DNA from 2 places in the Gordonia sesuvii genome. Region 2 is predicted to be linked to the other one. Evidence: riboswitches for the same ligand, from Rfam matches in the RefSeq annotation. Region 2 holds a riboswitch; the other holds the start of a gene.
The links. A riboswitch is a leader RNA that binds a small molecule or an ion and turns the genes downstream of it on or off. The one in region 2 is predicted to bind S-adenosylmethionine.
Positions count from the first base shown of each region.

Region 1: it holds a riboswitch for S-adenosylmethionine, as region 2 does, so the genes downstream of both, VZC37_RS00815 (bifunctional o-acetylhomoserine/o-acetylserine sulfhydrylase) here and VZC37_RS23215 (aminotransferase class V-fold PLP-dependent enzyme) in region 2, are expected to answer to the same signal.

Region 1 is NZ_JAZDUF010000001.1:187,781-194,848, reverse strand. It holds gene VZC37_RS00835 (bifunctional methylenetetrahydrofolate dehydrogenase/methenyltetrahydrofolate cyclohydrolase) at 1-283, shown strand, start outside; gene VZC37_RS00830 (DUF3017 domain-containing protein) at 337-627, shown strand; gene VZC37_RS00825 (hypothetical protein) at 770-2,245, shown strand; gene metX (homoserine O-acetyltransferase MetX) at 2,395-3,543, opposite strand; gene VZC37_RS00815 (bifunctional o-acetylhomoserine/o-acetylserine sulfhydrylase) at 3,590-4,912, opposite strand; SAM riboswitch class IV at 4,972-5,091, opposite strand; gene VZC37_RS00810 (cutinase family protein) at 5,366-7,068, shown strand, end outside.
Region 2 is NZ_JAZDUF010000009.1:127,568-134,635, reverse strand. It holds gene VZC37_RS23240 (Rv0361 family membrane protein) at 1-299, shown strand, start outside; gene VZC37_RS23235 (rhodanese-like domain-containing protein) at 296-709, shown strand; gene VZC37_RS23230 (O-succinylhomoserine sulfhydrylase) at 706-1,905, shown strand; gene VZC37_RS23225 (ERCC4 domain-containing protein) at 2,043-2,999, opposite strand; gene VZC37_RS23220 (isochorismate synthase) at 2,992-4,095, opposite strand; SAM riboswitch class IV at 4,185-4,298, shown strand; gene VZC37_RS23215 (aminotransferase class V-fold PLP-dependent enzyme) at 4,316-5,659, shown strand; gene alc (allantoicase) at 5,819-6,802, opposite strand; gene VZC37_RS23205 (MarR family winged helix-turn-helix transcriptional regulator) at 6,985-7,068, shown strand, end outside.

The DNA.
Region 1 (7,068 bases), on a different contig from region 2:
CGAGGTGTCGCGGGCCGACATCGTGATCGCCGCTGCGGGCGTTCCGCACCTGATCACCGCCGACATGGTCAAGCCGGGAGCGGCGGTCATCGACGTGGGCGTCAGCCGCACCGATGCGGGCCTGACCGGCGACGTGGCACCTGACGTCTGGGACGTCGCCGGGCACGTCTCGCCGAACCCTGGCGGAGTCGGCCCGCTCACGCGGGCGTTCTTGCTGGTCAACGTCGTCGAACGAGCCGAAGCGCAGCTGGCCGAGCGGACCCGGGCGGGAACCGCGGGGTGACGCCGGACCGGGGTGCCCGCCCACCCGACGGGGCTCTCGACCACTCCCGCCGGGTGGGCAGCGCCGCGCGGGTGCGCCGCTACGTGGTCCAGATCCCGTACTTCGTCGTCCTGATCGGGCTGGTCGCCGCGGCCGTCCTCGTGTTGTTCGACCGGTGGCGACGCGGCGCATTCGTCTTCGGCTCCGTCCTGTTGCTGGGAGCCGTGCTACGCGCCTTCATCCCGACCTCGCGCGCAGGCCTGCTGCAGGTCAGAAGCAAGTTGTTCGACGTCGCGGTGATGGCGTCGGTGGGTTCGCTGATCCTGTGGTTGGCGACGTCCATCGATCCTTTGGGCACAGATTGATTACAATAGAGATCAATACGTGACCTAACGGCCCTTGCGGCGACGACACAGCTGGAGAAAACGCATCACACCGACGACCACCACCGGCAACTCGACCACTCCCGACGAAACGACGTCGATGGGTGTGTCCGCGGGCGATGGCATGATCCACTACGTCCTGCTGACGCGCGACGACGTGGGTCGCAGTGTCGTCGACACCCGTGTGATCGACGTCGACCGTAGCGACGGCCTCGACACCGCCGGCCGGGTCAACGCGGGCATCGATCTGATGTTGGGGGCAGCCAAGGACGCGGACCGTCGGGTGGGGCCGATCGGGGTCGCCGCGCGCACGGCCAAGCAGCGTCGTGAACTGGCGTCTCGTGGCAGCGGTCCCCGCCGCCAGATCCATCTCGTCGACGACGGCGAAGCGGTGGCGGCATACCTGTCGGCCACCGGCCAGATCGACCGATTCGCGTCGGTCGTCGTCGCCGACTGCGGGGACACCGGCATGTCCCTGTACACCGTGGAACCATCGACCAACCGCATCTCGGCACCGGTGCGGTCGCGCGCGCTCGCCGGCCGCGACATCGACCGGGCGATCCTGACACAGCTGACCGCCGACCGCGGTACTCCCGACGGACGTGGCACCCGGAGCGGACGCAGCGCGCTGCTCGCGGGCTGCCGCGCCGGCAAGGAGGAGGTGGGCACCGCCGGTACCGACTCGGTTCTGCTCGCGGACGGCCGCAGACACACCCGGCTCACCGGTGCGGTGATCGACGCGGCGGTCGCGCCCATGGTCGACGACGCGCGAAGCGTGCTGATGCGCTATCTCGCCGACAACGCCGACCGCGACAGCCGCCCCGAGGCGGTGGTCCTGGTCGGTGGCATCGCCAACCTGCCTGCCGTCGCGCGGATGCTCGACGGTGCGCAACTCGGCGGTCGGCATGTCGAGGTCGTGGTGCCGGACGCGCCGGAACTCGCCGCGTCGATCGGGGCCGCCATCCTGGCAAGGGCCAAGGCATCGTCGGGCACGACGCGACTCGCGTTCATCGGCGGTCGTCGGCACCGGGAATGGTTGTCGGCCACGCCGCTGGCGGTGGTGGCGGCGATCCTCGCCGCCGCGACGATGACGATCTATGCGGTGAGCTCCTCGCTGGCCGGGCACAACGAGCCTGCCTCCACACCGTTGCCGTCGACCACCACGCTCGCGACGTCCGAGATGTCCACGACGACAACCACATCGGAGTCGACGACGTCCGCGGCGCCGCCGCAGCCGCGGGTCACCCAGGCGCAACCGGAGCCCGCCCAGCCGCCGATGCAACGCACCGAGTCCCGCTGGGAGGACTATCCCGGCTGGGCCACAACGGAATTGCCGCCGACGACGGAGACGGACTCGTCGACGTCGCCACCCACGCGCACGCTGGTGCCGTATCCGCTGCCGACGCTGCCCTGGCCGCCGGGTCGACCGTCGCCCACGATCCCGCCGGAACTGCTTCCGCCGGATCTGCGTCCGGAGTCCTCGACGCCCGCGCCGCCACCGGCGCCGGAAAGCGTTGCGCCGCAGACCACCACCACGCCGCCTACACCCCGCGCCGCGCCGCAGCAGGGAGCGCCGGTGTCCACCACGCCGACGCGATAGGGGAGCGGCGGTGGACCCTCAGGGATCGGGAGTGGTGGACCGTATATCTGTTCCCTGAAGAGCGGAGGTGGGCTTTACCTTCTGGTCCCTGAGGAGATCCGGAGCTTGCGGAGGATCGTCACGAAGGGTCCCTTCGTCACGCTCTTCGCTCAGCCCCGCGCGATCTCGACGGTCTGCTTGAGCAGATCACTGATGGCATCGAACTCGGTCAGGAATCCGTCATGACCGTTGTCCGAGTGCAGGACCTGCAGCCCGCCGACACAGTTGCCCAGCTGCTCGGCAAGCTCGACCTGCAACCGCAAGGGGTACAGGCGGTCTGACGCGATCCCGCCGACGATCACGGGGACCTGGCAGGCCCGCAGCACGGATTCGATGCTGCCCCGGTTGCGACCCACATCGTGGTGGTTCAGCACGTTGCTGAGCACCACATAGCTGCCGGCGTCGAACCGCTGGGTCAGCTTGGCCGCCTGATGCTGCAGATAGCTGTCGACGGCGTAGCGACCGCCGGTCAGCGGCTGCTCGTCGGCCTGGGGATCGTCGGCGAAACGACGGTCGAGTTCCACCTCGCCGCGATAGGTGAGATGCGCGATCCGCCGTGCCACACCGAGACCGGCGGTGGGTGCCTGCCCGGTGTCGTGGTAGTCGCCGCCCTGCCATGCGGGGTCGGCGGTGATCGCAGCGATCTGGGTGGTCTGGGTGCCGATCTGATCGGCGGTGGCGCGCGCGCCCACCGCCAGAACCAGTGCGCTCCGGACCATCTCGGGATACTCGATGGCCCATTCGAGCGCGCGGGCACCGCCCATGGACCCGCCCACGACGGCACCGACCCCGGCGATCTCGAGCCGGTCCATCAGGATCCGCTCGGCACGCACCTGATCGAGCACCGTGATCTGCGGGAACCGCGACCCCCATGGACGCCCGTCGGGAGCGGGTGACGACGGCCCGGTCGACCCGCGGCAGCCCCCCAACACGTTGGCCGAGATGACGCACCACTCGTCGGTGTCGATGGCGCAGCCGGGGCCGATCAGCCCGTCCCACCAGCCGGCCGTCGGGTGCTCGTCGTTGGCGGGACCGGTGACGTGCGAGTCGCCGGTGAGTGCATGCAGGGTGAGGATGACGTTGTCCCGGGACGGCGACAACGCACCCCAGCGCTGGAAGGCCAGGGTGACATCGTCGATCCGGTCACCGTTGTCGAGGGAGACCGCGCCGATGCGGACACGGGCCGTGGCCCCGTCCGGCATCGTTTCCCAGTCGGGTCCGTCGACGGGCTGGGTTTGCGTTTCGATACTCACCGACACAATTCACTCACTCTGCAGCACACTCCGACTTCCTCTGTCCCTCAACTCACTTCGCGGCCGCGAATCCCTGTTCGAGATCGGCGATGATGTCGTCGAATCCTTCGATGCCGACCGCCAGGCGGACCAGGCCCGGTGTTACTCCGGCGCCGACCTGTTCCTCCGGTGTCAATTGACTGTGTGTGGTGGACGCCGGGTGGATCACCAGCGACCGGACGTCACCGATGTTGGCGACGTGGCTGTGCAGCGTGAGTGCGTCGACGAACTTCCGGCCGGCCTCGAGGCCGCCCGCGATCTCGAAGCTGACGATGGCGCCCTGTCCCTTCGGCAGCAGCTTCTGTGCACGCTCGTACCACTGTGACGACTGCAGCCCGGCGTAGGCCACGGACTCCACCTGGGCATGGGCTTCCAGATACTGCGCCACGCGTTGCGCGTTGGCGACATGTCGCTCCACCCGCAGGCTCAATGTCTCCAGCCCCTGGGCCAGGAGGAAGGCGTTGAACGGAGAGATGGCGGCACCGGTGTCGCGGAGCCACTGCACGCGGGCCTTCAGTGCGAACGCGGGTGCGCCGAGGTCGGCGAAGACGGCGCCGTGGTAGCTCGGATCCGGCGTGGTGAACCCCGGGAACAGGTCTTTCCCGTCGCGCTGGGCGCGCCAGTCGAAGGTGCCGCCGTCAACGATGACGCCACCGATGGCGGTGCCGTGGCCACCGATGTACTTCGTCGCCGAGTGCACGACGATGTCTGCACCGTGGGCCAGCGGATTCAGCAGATACGGGGTGGCGACGGTGTTGTCGACGATGAGCGGGAGACTGTTGCGGTGGGCGACCTCCGCGATGCCCTCGACGTCGAGGATCTCGTTGTTGGGGTTGGAGATCGTCTCGCCGAACAGGGCGCGGGTGTTGTCCTTGATGGCCGCCTGCCAGGAGTCGAGGTCCTCCGGATCCTCGACGAACGACACCTCGACGCCGAGTTTGGGCAGCGTGTAGTGGAACAGGTTGAACGTGCCGCCGTACAGACGTGGACTCGACACCACGTGGCCGCCGGTCTCGACGATGTTGAGGATCGAGTAGGTCTCGGCCGCCTGGCCCGATGCCACCAGCAACGCGGCCACGCCACCCTCGAGGGCGGCGATGCGCTGTTCCACCGCGTCCTGGGTCGGATTCATGATCCGCGTGTAGATGTTGCCGGGTTCGGCGAGACCGAACAGATTCGCGGCGTGCTGGGTGTCGTTGAACACGTACGACGTGGTCTGGTACACGGGCAGCGCCCGCGCATTGGTGGTGGGATCGGCGGTCTGGCCGGCATGGACCTGTTTGGTCTCGAAGCTCCAGTTCGCCGTCGGATCGGCGCCGTCGGTGGCGTCAGACATGAGTGTCCTGCTTTCTGCGGTCGGCAGGGTGCAACGACCCTGGTGGGGTCCGACCTTCGGACCCGCGCTTGCCGGGGAATGCGTATGCGTTCCTCAACCCGGTCATCACCCGGAGCACCCCACCGCGGTTGGAGGGTTGCCGATCAGCAAGCCGGGGCTTGACGCTGATGCTCATGACCTGGCGTCAAGGATATAGCACGGTCCAGAAGGCCAGGGAACCGTCCCGATCGTGGTGGTCACAAACCGGGGCTGATGACGGTCACAAACTGACAACGCCTGTCCTCCAAAAGGATGAATCTTGTATCTGGCACCAGTAAAAGGCCTGGTCAGGGTTGTTAGTTGAACTAACGAGGATTCGCTATTTGAGATCACGGATCTACTCTGTCGCCAGCCTGATCGACTCGCGTCACAGCCCCGACGCGGTCGCCCGGGCAGATGGAGGACAGAGAGCTCATGGGTGCGCGCTTCCGGCTGACTCGCCGGGTTCCGGTTGTTCTCATCGCGATCTCGAGCTGCTTCATAGTGGTTGCCGCGTTCTGTCTTCCGGGGGCGGGAGTCGCCCGCGCCGACGGGTGCGGCGCCGGTGCGGTGATCATGGTCGGCGGAACCAACGATCCCGAGGCCGTGCACATGGTCGGGGTGACCCAGCGGTACACGGGCAAGAAGCCGGTTCTGAACAGCGACGGTGAGGTCGAGATCGTCGACGATGAAGACAGTCCGTACCACGACAATCCTTACGAGATCATCTACGCCGACTACCCGACCACGCTGTGGCCGCTCGGTGCCGCCGGGTACGACGACAGCGTCAGCCAGGGTCAGGCCGCGACGAAACGTGCAATAGCGCAGTATCAGTACGACTGCGGGGATAGACCTGTGGTGGTGGCGGGCTACTCGCAGGGAGCGCGGGTCGCGGGCGATGTCCTGTCCGACATCGGTAACGACCGCGATGACACGGTCGTCGTGGTGGGCCGCGACGGTGAGCCGGTCGAAGTCGACATCGACCACGCCACCATCTCCGGGGAGCTCTACTCCGATCCGCGACGTGCCGGCGACAAGACCGGCCGGGGCATCGAGTTGTCGCTGACCGGTGTGATCCCGGGCCTGACCATGATGGGTCCGCGCGAGGGCGACGGGCCGCGTGGGTTCGACGAGTTGGAGTCGCGGGTCGTGTCGGTCTGCGTCGAGGGCGATCCCATCTGCGATCTCCCCGACCCGTTCTACGACCCGATCGGCACCATCGACGGGCTGGTCGGCTACTTCACGAAACACGGGCTGTACCCGTTCCAGATGTACCGCGACCCCACTGAGGCGAGCTGGAACGATCATCGTCCGGTGGAGTGTGGCATTGCGATGACCGACTGTGTGGCGCAGGCGGATTCGGCCATCGTCGGGGTCATCCGCGACGGCGCGGCGACCATCGGCATCGACAGCTCCCGAATCGGCGATTTCCTTGTGGGCCGATGGACGTTCGATCTGCCCTACGGGATCGAACTCTCCAATCTGCAACCGGTGGTCCGGCTGGTACAGGACGTGCTGCCGCCGCTCCCGTACCTCGGCTACGGCGGCTACCTCCCCGACATCTTCGTCTTCGAGCAGATCCTGCAGGGCGTCGTCAACGGTGCGCCCGACCAGATCAAGGAAGGCGTCGCGGCGCTGGCGGCCAGCGCGCGCAGCATCCTGCTGATCCCGGTGAACTTCGTCCGGCACTGGGCGGGCGAGATCATCGGGCCCAGGACCGTCGACACGACCACGGTGTCGGTGGACGCGCGTGGCGCGCGACAGGCCGTGCTGCTGAGCGCCCTCGACGACGTCGGACCCGCGGCGCTCGTGACGGATGCGTCCACAACAGATACGACGTCCTCGGATGATCCGGAATCGGGCGGTGCGGAAACCGAAGCTGCGGCGACAGCGGACTCCTCCACCGGGAGTACGTCGTCGGTGCCCGTTCCGACCACGCCGTCGGACGCCGCTACCTCCACTCGCTCCGATTCCCCTGCGCCCGATTCCCCTGCGCCCGGTTCCGCGCCGTCCGGCGAGCAGACTCCGAAAACGCCCTCCACGCCGCCCGACACGTCCGCGACGTCCACGCCGCACGCTCCCGACCCCAGCGCTACCGACAGCAACGCCGGCGCGAGCAATGGAGTCGCCGGGGGAGA
Region 2 (7,068 bases):
TGAACGACGCCTACACAGCACGCAACGAGCTCGACTATGCGGCCTACCGCGGCGCGATGTGTGCAGCGGAGCTCGGGTCGGACACCTTCCCGGACGAGGCCACATTCGTCGACGACAACCGGATCTCGTTCGAGGAGAACGGTCAGATCGTGATCCCGGAGATCGCCGACATCACCGTCACCGGAGATCGTGCGACCGCGCAGGTACATTGGCATTTCGACGAGAAGCCCGATCAGGAACAGGTCACGAACGTGGTCGTGGTACGAGAAGACGGGGACTGGAAGGTGTGTACGTCGTGAGCTACGCGGGTGACCTCACGCCGCAGCAGGCGTGGGAGAAACTGGAAAACGATCCGAACGCGGTGCTGGTCGACTGCCGTACGCGGGCCGAATGGGCATTCGTCGGGGTGCCGGATCTCGAGATCATCGGCAAGAAGACGGTGTTCATCGAGTGGAACACGTTCCCCGACGGTCGCCACAACGGCGCGTTCGTGTCGCAGCTGCGCGACGCCGGGATCGCCGACGACAACGAGGTCATCTTCATCTGCCGGTCCGGGCATCGGTCCATCGGGGCGGCGGAGGCGGCAACGGCCGACGGCGTCGCGGCGGCCTACAACGTGCTCGACGGCTTCGAGGGCGGTCTCGACGAGAACGACCATCGCGGCCGCGTCGGTTGGCGGGCGTTGAACCTGCCGTGGCGGCAGTCGTGAGCAAGCAACTGCCCGAAGGTGTTTCGGCCGATACGCTCGCCGTCCGGGCCGGCCTCGACCGCTCCGGATTCTTCGAGACCTCCGAGGCGCTGTACCTGACGAGCGGGTACGTCTACGACTCCGCCGAAGCAGCCGAACGTGCGTTCACCGGCGAGGACGAGCGATTCGTGTACTCCCGGTACGGCAATCCCACGGTGGAGATGTTCCAGGAGCGTCTGCGCCAGATCGAAGGTGCCGAAGCGTGTTTCGCCACCGCGAGTGGTATGGCGGCGGTGTTCGTCGCGCTGGGTGCGTTGCTCAAGGCGGGTGACCGGCTGGTCGCCGCCCGGAGCCTGTTCGGTTCGTGCTTCGTGGTGTGCAACGAGATCCTGCCGCGCTGGGGCGTGGAGACGGTTTTCGTCGACGGTGAGGACCTCGACCAGTGGGAGGCGGCGCTCGCCAAGCCCGCCGACGCGGTGTTCTTCGAGACCCCGTCCAACCCGATGCAGGTGCTCGTCGACGTCGCCAAGGTGACCGAGATGGCGCATGCCGCCGGCGCGAAAGTGGTGTTGGACAACGTCTTCGCCACTCCGCTGCTGCAGCGTGGACTGGACATGGGCGCCGACGTCATCGTGTACTCGGGTACCAAGCACATCGACGGTCAGGGCCGCGTGATGGGCGGTGCGGTGCTCGGCGAGAAGGAGTACATCGACGGTCCGGTGCAGACCCTGATGCGCCACACCGGCCCCGCCATGAGTCCGTTCAACGCGTGGACGATGCTCAAGGGCCTCGAGACGATGCGGCTGCGGCTCGACGCCTCGGTGTCGTCGGCGTTGCGGATCGCCGAGTTCCTGGAAGCCGATCCGCGGGTCGCGTGGGTGAAATACCCCTTCCTGCAGTCTCATCCGCAGTTCGAGCTGGCGCAGGCGCAGATGTCCGGTGGCGGCACGGTGGTGACCTTCGAGATCGCCGACCGCGACGGCGTCGGCGGCAAGAAGCGGGCGTTCGAGGTGCTCAACGGCCTCCAGATCGTCGACATCTCGAACAATCTCGGCGACTCGAAGTCGCTGATCACCCACCCCGCCACCACAACCCACCGTGCCATGGGGCCCGAGGGGCGCGCCGCCATCGGCGTCACCGACTCCGTTGTGCGGTTGTCGGTGGGACTCGAGGGTGTCGATGATCTGCTGGCCGATCTGGATCGGGCGTTGGGGTAGGGGTTTCGGCGGTCTCATCTCGATCTCGATACGGTCCTCGGCTAGCGCCTCGGCCCTACTCGATCAGCGAATAGGGGACTCCTAACCGCTGGTCGAGTAGTCGCGAGGCGCTAGCCGAGCGACGTATCGAGACCGCTTCACCCCTCCGGCCGATCGTTCCGCTGTTCCCACGCCGTCCGGATGCGCGCCGGGATCCGCCCTTTCGCGGGTACATCGAGCCCTTGGGTCAGCGCCCAGGTTCGGATCTCGGCGGGCGAGGCCTGCGGCCCGGCCAGGTCTGCGACCACGACGTCCGTGCGCGCCGACAGACGCCACTCGTGCAACGCGGCACCGAGCCACCGATACGTCCACTCCTCGGCCAGCTTCCGGTTGTCGCAGAACACGATCGGCACCCGTGGGAAGCGGACCTGTGCCTCGGCGAGTGCTTCGGCGAGTGTCGCGCCGGACACGTACTCGCGCTTGAAGAGTGAGCTGTACCCGGCCTCGACGACGACAGCCGCGCGATGTAGGCCGGCGAGATCGGCGAGCTGATAGGTCAGCTTGCCCGACGTCAGTCCGGCACTGAGGTCGTCGACGGACTTACGTTCCACCGCCGCGATCACGGTGTCGCCGTCGGTGATCGCATAGTCACCGGCCGGGAGCTTGCGGCGGGTGGTGCTGGTCTGCTGATGGTCGAACTTGTAGGCGTACCGTTCGCCGCTGTCGACCACGATGTCGAGCACCTGTCCATGCGCCCGGGCCGTCGGCAGCGTGACATTGGGCCGGGCCTGCTTCGCGGTGCGGCGCGACTGCCAGAAGATCATCTCGCGCCCGCGGGCCCGGGTCAGCACGAACTGTGATCGGTTCTCCCGGCCGCGGTTGAGCACGAGGTCGATGGCCGCACCGCGCCGCGACACCGTCCGCACCGGGAGCCGATCGACGATCTCGGCGTCTTCCGGCCACGATTCCGCACGGTGACAATAGATCTTGGACGTGCGCGGCCACGTGTCACGCACCTTGAGGACCACGCCGTTGGCGCCCAGCGGGATTCGCACCAGATACGGCAGCGACGAACCTTCTTCGGGATTGCGGGCGACGAGGAAGTCGTCAGGCATGATCGATCCCCAACGCCCGCAGAACGGTTGCGAGTTTCGCCGTGGTCTCGTCGAGCTCATCCTGCGGGTCCGACTGCGCGACGATGCCACCACCCGCCCAGGTCCGCAGGCTTCGACGATCTGCACCCAGGTGCAGGCATCTGATCGTCACCATCCATTGGCCGTCTCCCGACGCGTCGCACCAACCGACCGCGCCGCCGTAGAGGCCGCGGGGTTCCTCGATCTCGCGGATCAGCTGTGCGGCAGCGTCAGTGGGGGTGCCGCAGACTGCGGGAGTGGGGCTGAGGGCCGAGGCCAGGTCGAGTGCCGTGATCGACGGATCGCGGAGCGTCGCGCGAATCGGAGTGGCGAGGTGCCATACCTCGCCGGTCGGATGGACCTCCGGCGTCGACGGTACGTCGAGGTCAGAACACAATGGCGCGAGCCGATCTCGCAGATAGTCGACGACGAACCGATGTTCGGACTGATCTTTGTGTGATGCTGCGAGAGCTCGCGCGGCCGCCCGGTCGACCGTTGGGTCCGCCGACCGTGGTGCGGAGCCCGCGTACGGGCGGCACGTGACGACGCGACCTCGCCTGCGTAGCAACATCTCCGGGCTCGCCCCGAGGAGCCATGAGTCGTCGCCGAACACTGCGCCCACATCGACGGCGAACGCGTTGCGGTCGCTGTTGCCGCCGGCCAGCGCGGCCAAGAGTTCGGGGACGTCCACCGCGGGCTCGACGACGATGTCGACCGCACGAGCGAGCACCACTTTGTCGAGCTCGCCGTCGGCGATCCGCTTGATGGCGCCGATGACTCGGTCGCGATGGGTTCGCGGGTCCGGGCGCGCGATCATCGACGTCGCTCGACGCCGGACCGGACTCGAGGGTGCCAGCGGTGCGGGCTCGGCCGGCAACGAGATCGGTGCCACCAATGCCGCAGGGTCGCTGGGATCGAACGGGATCGCGCCTGTGATCGCGCGCACCGACCCCGATGCCAGGGCCGCCCGTGCGGCCGTCACGTCGTCGAACGTGCGACCGACGCCGCGTCCGCGAACTGTCCCGTGCGGCCCGGACAGGACGAACACATCGTCGTCGGCGCCGTAGGAGGAGGCCATGACCTCACCGTACCGGCTAGGCAGTCGGGGTTTCGCTCACGCTGAATCAGTTGTTGACTCCGCCTGGTCGATGGGTGAGTCTTGATGCGGGTCATGAGTGCCAGTGACAAGCCCCGGCTCGCTGGCCGGCAACCCTCCTCCGCGGTGGGGTGCTCCGGGTGACGACCCGGCCGTGGTCGAGGTGATCACGGCAAGCGCGGATTCCCTAGGAGTGTTTGTCATGTCTGCTGTGTTGTCATCCCCGTTCGTGACGTCGCTGGCCGGTCTCTCGGCGCGGGCGCCGAAGCGGCCGCCGATCGCCCCACTCGCCGAGGTCGTCGGCGCCGGCGAACGGGTGCCGCTGTCGTCCGGTGACGTGGTGCGGTACGCCAATCTCGACTATGCGGCCAGCGCGCCCGCCCTGGCCGATGTCGCACGGGCCGTGCAGCGCTCGCTGGGCCAGTACGCGAGTGTGCATCGCGGAGCGGGCCATCTCTCCCAGGTCACCACCGCGCGGTACGAGGCGGCCCGTGAGACGGTGCGCGAGTTCGTTCGCGGCCGCGTCGACGACGCGGTCGTGTTCACCCGCGGCACCACCGACGCCATCAACCTGGCAGCCCACATCACCTGCGGCGACGTGGTCGTTCTGGACATCGAACACCACGCGAACCTGCTGCCGTGGTCGGCCCGCGAACGCACCGGGTCGTCACGGCTGCGGGTGGTCCGCGCCGCGCCGACGATCGAGGACACCCTCGCCGCGCTGGAAACCGAACTCGCGTCGTCGCCGGCGGCGCTCCTCGCGGTGACGGCCGCCTCCAACGTCACCGGCGAGGTCCTGCCGGTCGGTCGTCTTGCGGCCGTCGCACACCGTCACGGCGCACGCATTCTCGTCGACGCCGCGCAACTCGTCGCGCATCGGCCGGTGTCGATGGTGACCCACGGCGTCGACTATCTCGTGTTCTCCGGTCACAAGCTCTACGCACCGTTCGGGGCCGGGGTGTTGGTGGGACGTTCGGATTGGCTCGACGCGGCCGAGCCGTATCTGGCCGGCGGTGGAGCCTCGGCGGCCGTCACGGTCGACGAGGCGACCCAGTCGGCCGACGTCACCTGGCACCGCGGCGCCGCGCGACATGAGGCCGGATCGCCGAATGTGTTGGGCGCGTTGTCGATCGCTGCTGCATGTGAGTCGTTGACCGCGCTCGGGTTCGACGCGATCGGACTGCACGAGACCGCTCTGCTGGCCCGCCTCGACAGAGGCCTCGATTCGGTCGACGGCGTCGAGCCGCTGCGTGTGTTCGACGACTCGACCGAACGGGTCGGCATAGCCGGCTTCGTCGTCGACGGTCGTGCGCCCCGCGAGGTGGCCGAATTCCTCAGCAACAGAGCGGGAATCGGTGTCCGCGACGGCAAGTTCTGCGCGCATCCGCTCTTGCGGCGGCTCGGATTCCCGGACGGCGCGGTGCGCGCGAGTTTCGGCCTCGGTACCGGTTCCGACGACATCGACCGGTTGGTGGATGCGCTGCGGGGGCTGGCCCTTCGTGACGCCCGCTCCTTCGTCGCGGGCTCCTCAGGGACCGAGGGATAGGTCAACCGCTCGTTCGTCGCGGGCTCCTCAGGGGCCAGGGGATAGATCAACCGCTCCTCAGGGACCGGGGAAAGATCAACTGCTCCCTGAGGAATCCCGGAGCCTGCGAAGGGATGTCACGAAGGGCAGCAACCGCTTCCACGAAGGGCGTGGCACCCCTCAGGCCTCGCCGCGCTCCCACTGCTCGACCAACTCGGCTTCCGCATCGGGCGCCAGGGTGCCGTAGAGCTTGAACCGCGCCATGCCGCCGTCGGGGAAGATGTCCATCCGCGCCTCGGTCATCGGCCGGTCGAGATCGATGACGAATCTGTGACGGGTATCGGGCTGTAAGTCGGTGCGCGGCAACACCTCGAACCATTCGCCGTCCTCACCGTCGCGCCCGCGGACGGTTGCGGAGCCGGGGGCGTTGCCGAGGAAGTAGCTGGTGTCGAGTTCGACGAGGCTGACCTGGCCGCGGCCCGCGAGTCGCACCTGCACCCAGTCGTTGCCGTCGTCGCGTCGCCGCGACGTCTCCCAGCCCTCACCCATGTTGCGGGCGCGGCCGGGCATCAGCAGGTTGTTCGGCGAGCTGTAGAACATGTTGGAGCAGGCCGTGATCAGGCCACCGTTCTCCAGGGCGGCGAGGTCGAAATGGCCGTAGCGGAAGAAGTGCGGGTTGGGCACGCCGCGACCGTGCACCCGGAATCGGGCGACGCCTCCGTCGGGATGCATCGACAGCCGTACGTGGGTGAAGCGGTTCTTGGCGCCGACCTTGAACGGATTGCGGGTGTCGCCCTCGGCCGGGCTCTTCTCGACGATCGTCACCCACTCGACGTCGTTGAGGAGTTGATCGACCGAGACCACGCCCTCGACGGCGGCCGCCTCGACCGAGATGTGCGGGGGATAGTTGCCCTTGAACCACGACGTGTCCACGACGACGCCGTACACCACTCCAGGCGCACCGAGACGGACGATCGCCTGGTCGATGCCACCAACACGGCGACGGCGGGTCTCCCAGCCGTCGTACACCTGACCCTTGTGGCCGAACGTCGCGGGGCGGTACTCCGCCGGCGGCGTCTTGATCAGATTCTGTGCCTCCGCGAAGAGATCGTCGTTGGTCCAGACCACCGCGCCCCCGAGGTCGCGAAGTGCGAGATCGGGCATGGACGTGAAATGCGGGCGATGGCCCGACGAGGGCGGCGGCTGAGGAGTCACGTTTTCTCATCGTAGGTAACGGTTTGCCTGGGATCGAATCCGAGCGCATACTTGCGCCCAGCAATTGATTGCAGACCGCAACTAATTGCAAAGGGAAAGTAAAGAAGTCCTCCGGAAAGGGATCTGCGCCGATGCTCGACCAGAACGCCCTCGATGAGCTCTTCGACGTGTTGGCCCGCTACGTCCGCATGCGCGACCGCGCGGCCCACCGAACG